Regions from separate parts of the Kurthia sp. YJT4 genome, predicted to be linked through region 3. Evidence: riboswitches for the same ligand, from Rfam matches in the RefSeq annotation. Region 3 holds a riboswitch; each other region holds the start of a gene.
What was found. A riboswitch is a leader RNA that binds a small molecule or an ion and turns the genes downstream of it on or off. The one in region 3 is predicted to bind S-adenosylmethionine.

Region 1 (3,121 bases), 1.0 Mb from region 3:
CATTTGCACCACGCATTGTTCCCATTAAGAAAATTGTAAATGGAATTAATAAGATAACTAAAATAACGAACGGAATCGAACGGAAAATATTCACGATTGCTCCTGTTAAAAAGTTCACAACCTTATTCGCCCATAATTGGTGCGGTGCTGTTAAGAATAAAATAATCCCTAGCACTAGACCTAAAATAAATGTAATAATTGTTGAAACACCTGTCATATAAAGTGTTTCTAGCGTGGCTTGCCACATTCCTTCCCAATCAACATTTGGGAATAATCCTGTTGCCTCATTATTCATGTGACATCACCTCCGACTTAATTCCTTCAGCAGTTAAATAAGCTACTGCCTTTTCAACTTCTTCATCTGTTCCAGCAAGTTGTACGATTAACGTACCGTATGGACCACTTTTTGTCGGAGATATATTGCCATGTACAATATTTACATCGACATTAAACTGACGAATGAGTTGTGTCATAATCGGTTGCTCTGTTTTTGAGCCGACAAAGAATAATTTAATTAACTTTCCATGTTGGTATTGTTCTTTAATTTGTTCAATCGACTCTTGTTGCCCTACTGTATTCGTTACTTGTTGAACGAATCGTTGTGTAACAGGTGCTTGTGGTGCGTCGAATACTTGAAGAACATCGCCTTCTTCTACGACTTTCCCTTGCTCCATTACGGCTACACGATGACAGATTTTACGAATAACGTGCATCTCATGTGTAATTAAAATAATCGTAATACCGAGTTTTTCATTTACACTGCGTAATAAGTCTAAAATTGAATCCGTTGTTTCAGGGTCTAATGCTGATGTAGCTTCATCACAGAGTAATACTTCTGGGTCATTTGCAAGTGCACGCGCAATCCCTACACGTTGTTTTTGACCACCTGATAATTGTGATGGATAAGCCTTTTCGCGTCCTGTTAACCCAACAAGTTCAATTAATTCAGCTACTTTCTTCTTTTTCGCAGCTGAATCAATACCTGCAATTTCTAAAGGAAAAGCGATATTCTCTTCTACTGTTCTTGACCAAAGTAGATTGAAATGTTGGAATACCATACTAATTTTATGACGTGCTGCACGAAGTTTAGCGCCTTTAATTTTTGAAATATCTTCACCATTTACAATTACAGAACCACTTGTTGGTTTCTCTAAGCCATTAAATAAACGAATCATCGTACTCTTACCAGCACCACTGTAACCGATAATACCGAAGATTTCACCATCTTGGATAGTTAAGTTTACTTGATCGACAGCTGTGAGGGGACCATTTGAAGTTTTATATTGTTTTGTCACATTGCTGAGTTGAATCAAATTGTTTCCCACCTTTTTCGAACTTTATTCATAAAAAAACCCCTTCTGTCAGACAACAGAAGGGTTTAAACATCATAAAATATGCTAAACCGTTCTCTCATCTCTCAAAGACCATACAGTCCTTGCGTGAATTGGCACCTTTTCACATAATGTGATGGTTGCCGGGCTTCATAGGGCACTTCCCTCCACCTCTCTTTATAAGAGCAACGAATTAAGTTCATTTAGTTATTGTAGATACTTTATCACTTCTAAATTGAAAGGTCAATACTTCTTTAAAATTTTTTCAAATAAATGTGGTACTGACTGAAAGGCATAAATTTTCTCTACTAACTCGCCATTTTGCGTAATAAGAAGGCAAGGTACACTTTCAATTTCAAAGTCATACGCTAATTGCTCCATATAATTTAAGTTGGCTTTTCCCATTGAAACATGTTCGATTGCTTGCTCCGTTACATCCATCATTCTTAATGCAACTTGGCAAGTTCCACACATTGGTGTATAGAGGTAAAAAGCTGTTTTTTCTTGGGACTTCACTTGTTCTTCCCATTGTTCACGTGTCCATTCTTGCATTATTGTCATCCTTTATCTAATAAGTAACCTGACTTAATCTTAAATTTAGCTCCTTGTAACACTTTTGCTAAATGATAACGCGGCGTGCGTTCAACACCACCGTAACGCGGTAATGTATAAAGATGATGTGTATTGGGATATTCTTGTTGTACAAGCTTACGAAGTTTCTCGCCCATATCATCTGCATCGAAAAATGCATAAAAATCACAACTCTCATAAGGTTGTAATAGTTCATCTAAACGATGAGGACTTACAGTTCCGTTTGTACAGACAATCTCAACAGGTTCATTCAAAATAGGCTTTAACTGTAAACAATCTTGTCTACCTTCTACAATGAGGACTTTCTCAATAATCTTCATACACACCATCCCATCTGATTCCTTATTCTTTTTTCTGTTCTTTCTTACTTTATTTATACCATATTTTCGGTATATTTTTGTAGGAATAGTGCTTATAAAAAAAGCGCATAGAAAAAACTTTACATACTTTACAAAAAATAAAAAAAGAAGACAACTGAAATCAGTGTCTTCTAATCAAATCGGCATGAAAACGCGCACCTACATGAAAGGGGTGCTATTAACCTGCGACTACTTCTTCATATTGTTCAGCAGTTAATAAAGCTTCTAGTTGTGCAGCGTCAGAAGGTTTTACGACAACCATCCAAGCTTTTTCGTAAGGTGATTCGTTTACTAGCTCTGGGCTATCTTCTAACTCCTCATTTACTTCTACTACTTCACCTGAAAGTGGTGCATATAGCTCAGAAACTGTTTTTACAGACTCAACGCTACCGAATGGTTGATCGATTGTTAATTCATCGCCTACAGATGGTAGTTCAACGAATACGATGTCACCTAGTTCAGATTGTGCAAATTCTGTAATACCGATACGTACTGTACCGTCTTCTTGTAAAACCCACTCATGCTCTTTTGAATAACGTAAATTAGTTGGAATGCTCATTTTTTTACCCCTCCATGAAATATGTAATGTTAATTTCATCTATAGTGTTACATATTTTTTCTGCAAATACAAGTCATTTTAGTTATTTTTTCCAATTTTCAATAAATTTATTTTCATTGAAGCCGACTGTGACACGCTCTCCATCGTACGTAATTGGGCGTTTAATCAACATGCCATCGCTTGCTAATAACTCTAATTGTTCGGATTCTGACATTTCTGCCAAACGATCTTTTAATCCTAACTCCCGATATTTCATACCCGATGTATTAAAGAATTTTTTA
Region 2 (3,121 bases), 910 kb from region 3:
AACAGAGAATGTATCTGCAAGTGGCCAACAACTGACTGCTTCTGCACAGGAAAACGCGACAACAATTCAACAGATTGCGAACTCAACTGCGGAAATCGCAGAGAGCAGCGAACAGACGATTCGTTCAATGGAGCAATCATCTAACAAAATGTCACATCTAGAAGAAACAACACTGCAACTGAATGATGATGCACAGGATTTACGTCAAACTTCAGCGACAATGCGTGAAGCAGCAAAAGAAGGACAAAATAAAATCCAACAGTCTGCAAAATCGATGATGGAGATTGAAGAAGTTATTGCGAATACGAACCAAACTGTCACAGGTCTTGGTGAAAGTTCTGAGGAAATCACATCGATTATCGGAACGATTACGAGTATTGCTGAACAGACGAACTTACTTGCCTTAAATGCGGCGATTGAAGCGGCACGTGCAGGTGAACATGGTAAAGGCTTCGCGGTAGTAGCAGATGAAGTCCGAAAGCTTGCAGAACAATCACAACGCGCTGCAAGTGAAGTAGCAACGATTGTACACACGATTCAAGACGAGATTTCGGTCATGGTCAAGCAAAATGAGGCTGGCGTGTCGAAAGTCATTCAAGGGGTCGAAATTACGAATGAAACGATTCAAACATTCGATGCCATTACACGCGAGACAGAGAAAACGATTCGTATTATTGAAAACATGGTAACGCGAATCGCTGAGACGAAGAATGTCAGTCAAGATGTTATGCAGTCGTTCATCGCAGTAAACTCGATGGCAGAACATACAGCACATCAAGCGGATCAATCGGCAGCGGCGGCTGAACAAGGCTCTGCATCTATTCAAGAAATTTATGCATCTTCTGAAGAATTGTCACGTCAAGCAGATTCATTACGTGATTTAGTTCAACAATTTAAAATTTAATCTGACCAAAGACTAGGCTAGCTAAGTATTTACTTTGCTTCTGTCCTAGTCTTTGTTTTTTATTTCCATATCAAATGCCCTATTTTTCATAAAATAACATTTTTCTCGCAACATAAACGGATATTCCCTATTCTTTTATGATAAAAAGTGCTAGTATAAGCAATCGAGGAGTGATTCAAAATGAAATTAACAAAATACGTATTAGCATTTGGGATGTTAACAGGTGCTACTCTACCTTATACTTTACCTGCTACGGAAGCTTTTGCTGCCACAAAAAAAGAAGGTGTTGTGTCAAAAGACGTAATCGTACGTGCGGCATCTACACCAAAATCAAAAAATCTTGGTACATTAACAAAAGGAACAAATGTTACGATTTATAAAGAAACAACATATTGGTACCAAGTGAAGTTCAATAATAAATTGGCTTATATTTCAAAAGATCACGTGAAGTTGAATACAAAGAAAAAACCAACAACAAAGAAACCAACAACAACTAAAAAACCAACAACTGACACACTTGTATCAAAAGTTCCTTCAAAAAAAGCTGGAAATGCGACAATTAAATCGAATGTATATTACTATAAAACAGCTTCAACAAAAGGAAAATCACTTGGTATTTTGAAAAAAGGTACGAAAATTCATGTGAATTCTACAAGTAAATTTGGTTGGGTTGAGTTCGACTTCAACGGTCAAAAAAATTACGTCTACAAAGACTTTGTAACAATGACAAAAAAATAATCAAATGGGAATCGTAGTTTAGACTACGGTTCTTTTTTTATCTTCTCTAAATTCTGAATAATTATTTAATTTAGCTTGAAATTTCGCTGTTTGCATGGTAAGATTCCATTAATTGACTAATAATCGATTAATTAAATAGGTTTTCTTATCGAGAGAGATGGAGGGACATGGCCCGATGAAATCTCAGCAACCCCCTCTTTAAAGGGACAGGTGCTAAATCCAGTAAGACGCAGTTCTTGAAGATAAGAAGAATCACTCTTACATAGAGTTTTCTTCTTACTATTAGAAGAAAACTTTTTTTATTACACAAAAAAGGATGAGGACAATGACAAAAATCGAAACACTTTTAACTCAGGTGGGAACACATTCAGATGAAAAAACAGGTGCAATCAACGCCCCAATCTACCTTTCAACTGCTTACCGCCATGCAGGTCTTGGAGAATCAACAGGCTTTGATTACACGCGTACAAAAAATCCAACGCGATTGGTATTAGAGGAGGAATTTGCACGTTTAGAAGGCGGAGATGCTTGTTTCGCCTGTAGTAGCGGTATGGCTGCAATTCATTTAATCCTCTCGCTATTTAAAACAGGTGATGCAGTGATTTACCCGGAGGATTTATATGGTGGCACATACCGACTGGCAACACAATATGAAGCACAATATGGTATTCAAGCAATCTTTAACGACTTTTCATCTCTTGAAGAGGTGGAACAACTTGTTATTGAACATCCTGTTAAGGCGATTTTCTTAGAAACGCCGACGAATCCTTTAATGCAGGAAATTTCTATCGAAGAATGTGTGAAAATTGCGAAAAAATATGGCATTTTATTGATTGTCGACAATACATTTTTAACACCGTACTATCAACGCCCAATTGAGTTAGGTGCAGATATTGTTATGCATAGTGGCACAAAATATATTGGTGGACATAATGATGTATTAGCAGGACTGGTTGTGTCAAAAGGTACTGAACTAAGTGAACGTCTTTTCTTACAACATAATGCGATTGGTATGACACTCTCACCTTTTGATAGCTGGTTACTACTTCGCGGTTTAAAAACATTACACCTTCGTATGAAACAACATACAGCAAACGCTCAGGCGATTGTGGCATTTTTAGAGAAGTCGCCACATATACGTGACGTTTTATATGCTGGACGCGGTGGCATGGTATCCTTCCGTCTACAATCTGGAAAACAGATTGATCCATTCTTACGTAATTTAAAACTGATTGCTTTCGCTGAAAGTTTAGGCGGTGTGGAATCATTTATTACGTACCCAACAACGCAAACACATGCAGACATTCCGGAAGAAATTCGCAATGCGCGTGGCGTGGATGATTCACTTCTTCGTTTCTCAGTTGGCATTGAGGAAGCAGAAGATTTAATTGCGGATTTACAAAACGTATTTAACGTATTAGAAAGCGAGGCTGTTGTACATGACTAAAGAGCAAATTGAAACAACGTTAATTACAGGTG
Region 3 (3,121 bases):
GCTGGTTCTTCTCCAACAATTGCTTCAAAGACAACGTCTAATTGTGGCAATGCTAAAATATCTTCAAAACGATTCGTTAATAAAGACGCATCTACACCTTCGCGCTCTTTTGAAACATTATGGACTAAAATTTTTGCTACTTCGATGTCCACACCCAGTGTTTCTTTCAATTGCTTTCGCTTTTCTTTCAAAATGTTAAAAATGCCTTCTCCTACCGTTCCGAACCCTAGGATTGCCACCTTCACTGCTGTCATATTGTTCGCCTCCAATGATTAAATTTAATTTGTTTATTTTGAACGTTCATTTCACAACTTAATGAAAATTCTAACGTATTTAAAGACATATTTCAAGAAAATTCTTTTTCAGAAGGACAATTGTTTTTTCTAAGAGGTCACTAAATACTGAATTTTAGAAAATAAAAGGAACTGCCTACAACGGATTGAGTCAGTTCCTTCTATTATATATAACTGATTTTAGAACCTATTTTGCGACCACTGTTACTTGTTGGAATGCTTGCTCTAACGCATGAGTTAGATCTTCTGCATTTTCAAGGCCGATTGATAAACGAATGAGTTCTTCTGGCACACCTGATTGAATAAGTTCTTCTTCATTTAATTGTTGATGTGTTGTTGAAGCTGGATGAATAATTAATGAACGCGCATCGCCTACATTGGCTACATGTGAGAATAGTTCAATCGCATCAATAAACTTGCGACCTGCTTCACGCCCACCTTTAATGCCAAATGTTAAAACAGAACCTGCACCATTTTTTAAATATTTTTCTATGAGTGGCGCATACTCACTATCTTCAAATCCATTATAGTGTACCCATTCCACTTGTTCATGATTGCGTAAGAATGTCGCTACTTTATGTGCATTTTCATTATGACGTAGCACACGTAAATGAAGTGTCTCTAAACCTTGTAAGAAGTTAAAGGCTGCATCTGCACTCAATGTCGGACCGAAGTCACGTAATAATTGAACGCGTAAACGTGTTGCAAACGCTGCATTCGGTGCATCCACACCATAGCGAATACCATGATAAGAAGCATCTGGTTCTGTATAGTCTGGGAATTTACCCTGCGTCCAGTCGAACTTCCCTGCATCCACTACGATTCCACCTATTGTTGTACCATGTCCACCAATCCACTTTGTTGCCGAGTGAATCACAATATCTGCACCATGTTCAATCGGGTTACATCCAACTGGTGAAGCAAATGTATTATCGACGATGAGTGGAATTTGATGTTCATGTGCAATTTTTGCAAATGCTTCTAAGTCAACTACTGATAAACTTGGATTTCCGATTGTTTCAACATATAGCGCTTTTGTGTTCTCTTGAATCGCTTCTGCAAACTTCTCAGGTTCGCGCTCATCAACGAAAGTTGTTGTAATACCGTAACGTGGAAGTGTATTCGCAAATAAATTGTACGTGCCACCATATAGACTATTCGCAGCTACAATATGATCTCCTGCACGTGCAATATTTAAAATACTAAATGAGATAGCAGCCATACCTGAAGATAGGGCAACTGCTGCTGTTCCACCCTCTAATAAGGCAACACGTTTTTCAAACACATCCACTGTTGGATTCATAATGCGTGAATAAATATTGCCTGCTTCTTCTAGTGCGAATAATTTACGAGCATGTTCTGAATCATTAAATTGATATGCAGTTGTACGGTAAATAGGTACTGCAATCGCTCCTGTTACGGGGTCTGGTGATTGTCCGCCATGTACGGCTAATGTTTCTTTTTTGAATTCTGTCATATATGATTCCTCCTAAAATGAATTATGATGATGGACATCGGAATAAGGAATTATAGGAGAAGGATTTTATAAAAAAGCCCTCTTCTTAGGTAAGAAGAGGGCTGTATCGAACATGGTCCTCCCCTTATCTGTCAGATCCGATAAAAAATCTGTAGGAATTAGCACCTTGGTTTCAAAAAAGAAACTGGTTGCTGGGCATCGCAGGGCCTATCCCTCCGCCACTCTTGATAAAGGTTTTAAACATATAATGTTTCCATCAATTTCTATCTAGTATAGTCATCTATTTTTCATTCGTCAATCTTTTTTCTGAAAATTTTTATTATACTGATTTAATTCTTTTAAAATGCAAAAATTATTTAAAAGTAACATAGAAGAAAAAAATTAAAAAATGAATCAAAGGTTTTCGAATAAGATGAGCATTTATGGTAGCATAGTCTTTGAATACAAATGACAATAGGAGTTGAATGAATCATGAATCAAGTAAAAGAATTATTACGTAGTCATACTTCTGTCCGTAAATATACAGGCGAAGAAATTCCAAAAGAAGTGGTATATGATTTAATCGAAACTGCACAGATGGCTGCAACATCACACTTTGTACAAGCATATAGTGTGATTCATGTGACAGATCCTGAGAAAAAAGCGAAACTTGGCGAATTATCGAATAATGATTTCCAATTCAAAACAGCTGGCGCTTCTTTCCTATTCTGTGTAGACTTCAAGCGCCTTCAAATTGCTGGTCAAAAATACGATATTGATATTACAGCTGATTCAGCTGAAAATGTCTTAGTCGGTGTAGCAGATGTTAGCTTATTTGCTCAAAACTTCGTCATCGCAGCTGAAGCTGAAGGCTACGGTATTTGCTATATTGGCGGCGCACGTAATAATCCAAAAGAAATTAGCGAATTATTCAACCTACCTGAATACGTCTTCCCGATGTTTGCGATGACAATCGGCAAACCAACGAAAACAAATGATACAAAACCACGTTTACCAGTGGAAGCAATTGTACATGAAAATGGTTATGATGTAGAAAAATATGACGCACTATTAACACAATATGATAAAGAACTTGGCGAGTACTACTTAAACCGTAATGCTAATCAAAAAGTAACGAACTGGACGAAACAAATGGCGGATTACTTAGTAAACCAACAACGTCCGTTCATTAAAGATTTCCTTGCTTCACAAGGTTTCACGTGGAAATAGTCTAAATACAAGAAAGAATCACACTTATGATTGTGCGATTCTTTCTTTTTATTTTTTCAATTGAATCGATACTTCAATATGATTTAGCTGTTGTTCTAAATCATATAAAGCTTCATATGCTTCATCAAGTGTCACGCGTTCA
Region 4 (3,121 bases), 1.1 Mb from region 3:
GAAACAGCTTCTTGTAATAGTTTTTCATCTTGAACGAGTGCGATGCGTACATGGTTTCTGCCCGATGCACCGAAGATCGAACCGGGTACAAGTACAACGCCTGTTTGTTCAATAACATGATAGACAAATTCTTTGTCATCCATCTGTTGTTGCGGATACTTCGCATAAACGAACATACCACCAGCAGATGGTGCGAGTTCCCAACCAATTGCTTCAAGACCTTCTGATAGTACACGATGTCTTGTCGAAAAAATGGTACGCAATTCATCTGTAATTGATTCCGCATTGTCGAGTGCAACACATGCCGCATCTTGAATTGGACGGAATGTACCATAATCAAGGTGTGATTTGAGTTCGCCCAATGTTTCAATGACGGAAGCGTTTCCAACGATATACGCAATACGAGCGCCTGCAAGACTAAAGCTCTTAGAAAGTGAATTAATCTCGACACCCACTTCTTTTGCACCTGGTACTTCCAAAAAGCTAAGCGGCTTTGTACCTTCAAAATAGAATTCTGAGTAGGCGGCATCGTGAATGACGATTAAGTTATGTTTTTTCGCAAAAGCAATCGCCTTTTCAAAGAATGCGACAGAAGGCATTGCTGGAACGGGATTCCCTGGAAGATTTAAAATGAGCATTTTCGCACGTGCACAAATATCTTCTGGAATGGCATCAAAATCAGGTAAAAACTGATGTTCAGCTGTTAATGGCATCGCATACGCTTCACATTTTGCGAGATGAATGCCTGCTGCATAAGCTACATAGGCAGGGTCCGTTGTTAAGACGATATCTCCTGGATCACAAAATGCGAGCGGTAAGTGCACAAGTCCTTCCTGAGAACCCATCGTTTGAATGATCTCTGTTTGTGGATCTAATTCCACGCCACTACGACGTTGATAATAGTTGGCAACTGCTTCATGAAATCGCTCCGTTCCACCGAGCGTATAGCCATAACTATCAGCCTTTTCAGCTTGTTTTGCTAATTCTTCTCGCACAATTTGAGCAGGTGGTAAGTCAGGACTTCCCAAACTTAAATCAATAATTTTTGTGCCTGTTGCCGCTTTCTTTTTTGCAGCAGCTTTTAAACTACCGAAAATGGCTTTCGGAAATTGATTCATTAATGTTGAACGATGCATCGTCATCATGTTGTGTCACTCCTTTAATTCGCTTATTTCTTCTTTATTTTACCATATTGTATTTGGCTAAAAACACTATTTACGTTTTTTAACGAGAGATTTTATTGAATTATCAGAAATGTTTGCTATTAAAGTATGGTTCTGCTATGATAGTTAATAATTCAATATTGTCTTATCAAGAGAAGCCGAGGGAATGGCCCGATGACGCTTCAGCAACCTCTGTTTAAAACAGAAAGGTGCTAATTCCTACAGAAGCTCCATTATGCTTCTGATAGATAAGAGTCGGATACATATGTGTAACCTCATTCTTATCAAAGAGTGAGGTTTTTTTATATTTAAAGGGGGAGTTTCATCATGCCAATCAATATACCAAGTGGGCTACCAGCAACTGAAATTTTAAAAGAGGAAAAGATTTTCATTATGGACGAAGTGCGTTCGACAAGCCAGAACATTCGTCCGTTAAATATTTTAATTTTTAACTTAATGCCTGAAAAAGAAAAGACCGAGTTACAATTACTTCGTCTTTTAGGAAATACACCACTTCAAGTAAATGTTACGTTTTTAAATACGGCGACACATGAATCAAAAAATGTTAGTAAAAATCATTTAGAGTCATTTTATACGACGTTTGAACATGTAAAACACCGTAAATTTGACGGTATGATTATTACAGGAGCGCCAATTGAATTATTTGAATTCCATGAAGTTGATTTTTGGGATGAGATGGTCGAGATTATGGAATGGACGAAAACAAATGTCACGTCTGTTTTGAATATTTGTTGGGGCGCACAAGCGGCACTCTACTATCATTATGGTATTGGAAAATATACATTACCGTCAAAATGTTCGGGTGTGTTCGATCACATCGTGCATGATAGTACCGTTAAGTTAATTCGCGGATTTAATGATGTATATACAGCACCACATTCACGTAATACCTCTGTTTCAAGAGAGGCTATTTTAAACCATCCTGATTTAGAACTCGTGTCTGAATCAGACGAAGCAGGGGCATTTATTATCGTATCGCGTGATGAAAAACAAATTATGATTACAGGTCATTTAGAATATGATGCAGATACATTAAAGCAAGAATATGACCGTGATGTTGCAAAGGGCATCGAACCGCAAGTACCAAAACACTATTTCCCGAACGACGATCCAACGAAAAAACCGTTGAATCGTTGGCGTTCACACACGCATCTATTATTCTCCAATTGGTTGAATTACTATGTGTACCAAGAAACACCGTATGAATGGGAATAAACAGCAAACCATCTTTTTTCGTGTATATTCGAAAGAAGATGGTTTTATTATTGGACATGATATAATTCATAGTAGAGACGCTTTGATAAGAAATGAGGAAAGATAATGAAGAAAACAATTGGCATTTTAGCGCATGTAGATGCAGGGAAGACCACCTTTTCAGAGCAATTACTTTTTCATACGAAAAGTATTCGCACCATTGGGCGTGTCGATCATCAAAATGCACATTTAGATTTGCATGAGATTGAACAACAGCGTGGCATTACCGTTTTTGCGGAACAGGCCACTTTTACATATCGAGAAAATGATTATACGGTGATTGATACACCAGGACATGTCGACTTCGCGGCAGAGATGGAGCGTTCGATTATGGCACTGGATGGGGCAATTCTTCTATTAAATGGAACAGACGGTGTACAGGGACATACAGAAACAGTTTATCGTTTACTAAGAAAATATCGTATTCCTACACTGTTTTTCGTTAATAAAATGGATTTAATTAGTGCCAATGCAGCAACAGTGACAGAAGAAATTCAACAAGAATTAATGGAATATGCACTACCATTTCATGACTGGGCAACAGGAATAGAAGAATTTGCAGGACGAGATGAGCAATATTTAGAAGACTATTTAGAAGAAAGTTTATCCGAAAGCGAATGGCAAAAAAGGCTTTCAAAAGCTTTCATGGCACAAGAGCTTTCACCGATTTTATATGGCTCAGC

Region 1: linked by a shared signal. The riboswitch ahead of QN089_RS11490 (methionine ABC transporter ATP-binding protein) and the one ahead of QN089_RS01040 (O-acetylhomoserine aminocarboxypropyltransferase/cysteine synthase family protein) in region 3 are both predicted to bind S-adenosylmethionine.
Region 2: linked by a shared signal. The riboswitch ahead of QN089_RS05300 (aminotransferase class I/II-fold pyridoxal phosphate-dependent enzyme) and the one ahead of QN089_RS01040 (O-acetylhomoserine aminocarboxypropyltransferase/cysteine synthase family protein) in region 3 are both predicted to bind S-adenosylmethionine.
Region 4: linked by a shared signal. The riboswitch ahead of metA (homoserine O-acetyltransferase MetA) and the one ahead of QN089_RS01040 (O-acetylhomoserine aminocarboxypropyltransferase/cysteine synthase family protein) in region 3 are both predicted to bind S-adenosylmethionine.

The regions. Positions count from the first base shown of each region.
Region 1 covers NZ_CP126689.1:2,311,771-2,314,891, forward strand. Annotated here, with positions in the region: gene QN089_RS11485 (methionine ABC transporter permease) at 1-295, opposite strand, end outside; gene QN089_RS11490 (methionine ABC transporter ATP-binding protein) at 288-1,313, opposite strand; SAM riboswitch class I at 1,408-1,517, opposite strand; gene QN089_RS11495 (thioredoxin family protein) at 1,575-1,883, opposite strand; gene QN089_RS11500 (toprim domain-containing protein) at 1,889-2,242, opposite strand; gene gcvH (glycine cleavage system protein GcvH) at 2,460-2,840, opposite strand; gene QN089_RS11510 (arsenate reductase family protein) at 2,923-3,121, opposite strand, start outside.
Region 2 covers NZ_CP126689.1:1,109,322-1,112,442, reverse strand. Annotated here, with positions in the region: gene QN089_RS05310 (methyl-accepting chemotaxis protein) at 1-904, shown strand, start outside; gene QN089_RS05305 (SH3 domain-containing protein) at 1,085-1,642, shown strand; SAM riboswitch class I at 1,785-1,891, shown strand; gene QN089_RS05300 (aminotransferase class I/II-fold pyridoxal phosphate-dependent enzyme) at 1,968-3,089, shown strand; gene QN089_RS05295 (aminotransferase class I/II-fold pyridoxal phosphate-dependent enzyme) at 3,082-3,121, shown strand, end outside.
Region 3 covers NZ_CP126689.1:199,989-203,109, reverse strand. Annotated here, with positions in the region: gene QN089_RS01045 (homoserine dehydrogenase) at 1-254, opposite strand, end outside; gene QN089_RS01040 (O-acetylhomoserine aminocarboxypropyltransferase/cysteine synthase family protein) at 481-1,770, opposite strand; SAM riboswitch class I at 1,892-2,004, opposite strand; gene nfsA (oxygen-insensitive NADPH nitroreductase) at 2,242-2,979, shown strand; gene QN089_RS01030 (5-oxoprolinase subunit C family protein) at 3,028-3,121, opposite strand, start outside.
Region 4 covers NZ_CP126689.1:1,304,687-1,307,807, forward strand. Annotated here, with positions in the region: gene QN089_RS06340 (aminotransferase class I/II-fold pyridoxal phosphate-dependent enzyme) at 1-1,142, opposite strand, end outside; SAM riboswitch class I at 1,306-1,418, shown strand; gene metA (homoserine O-acetyltransferase MetA) at 1,491-2,399, shown strand; gene QN089_RS06350 (elongation factor G) at 2,505-3,121, shown strand, end outside.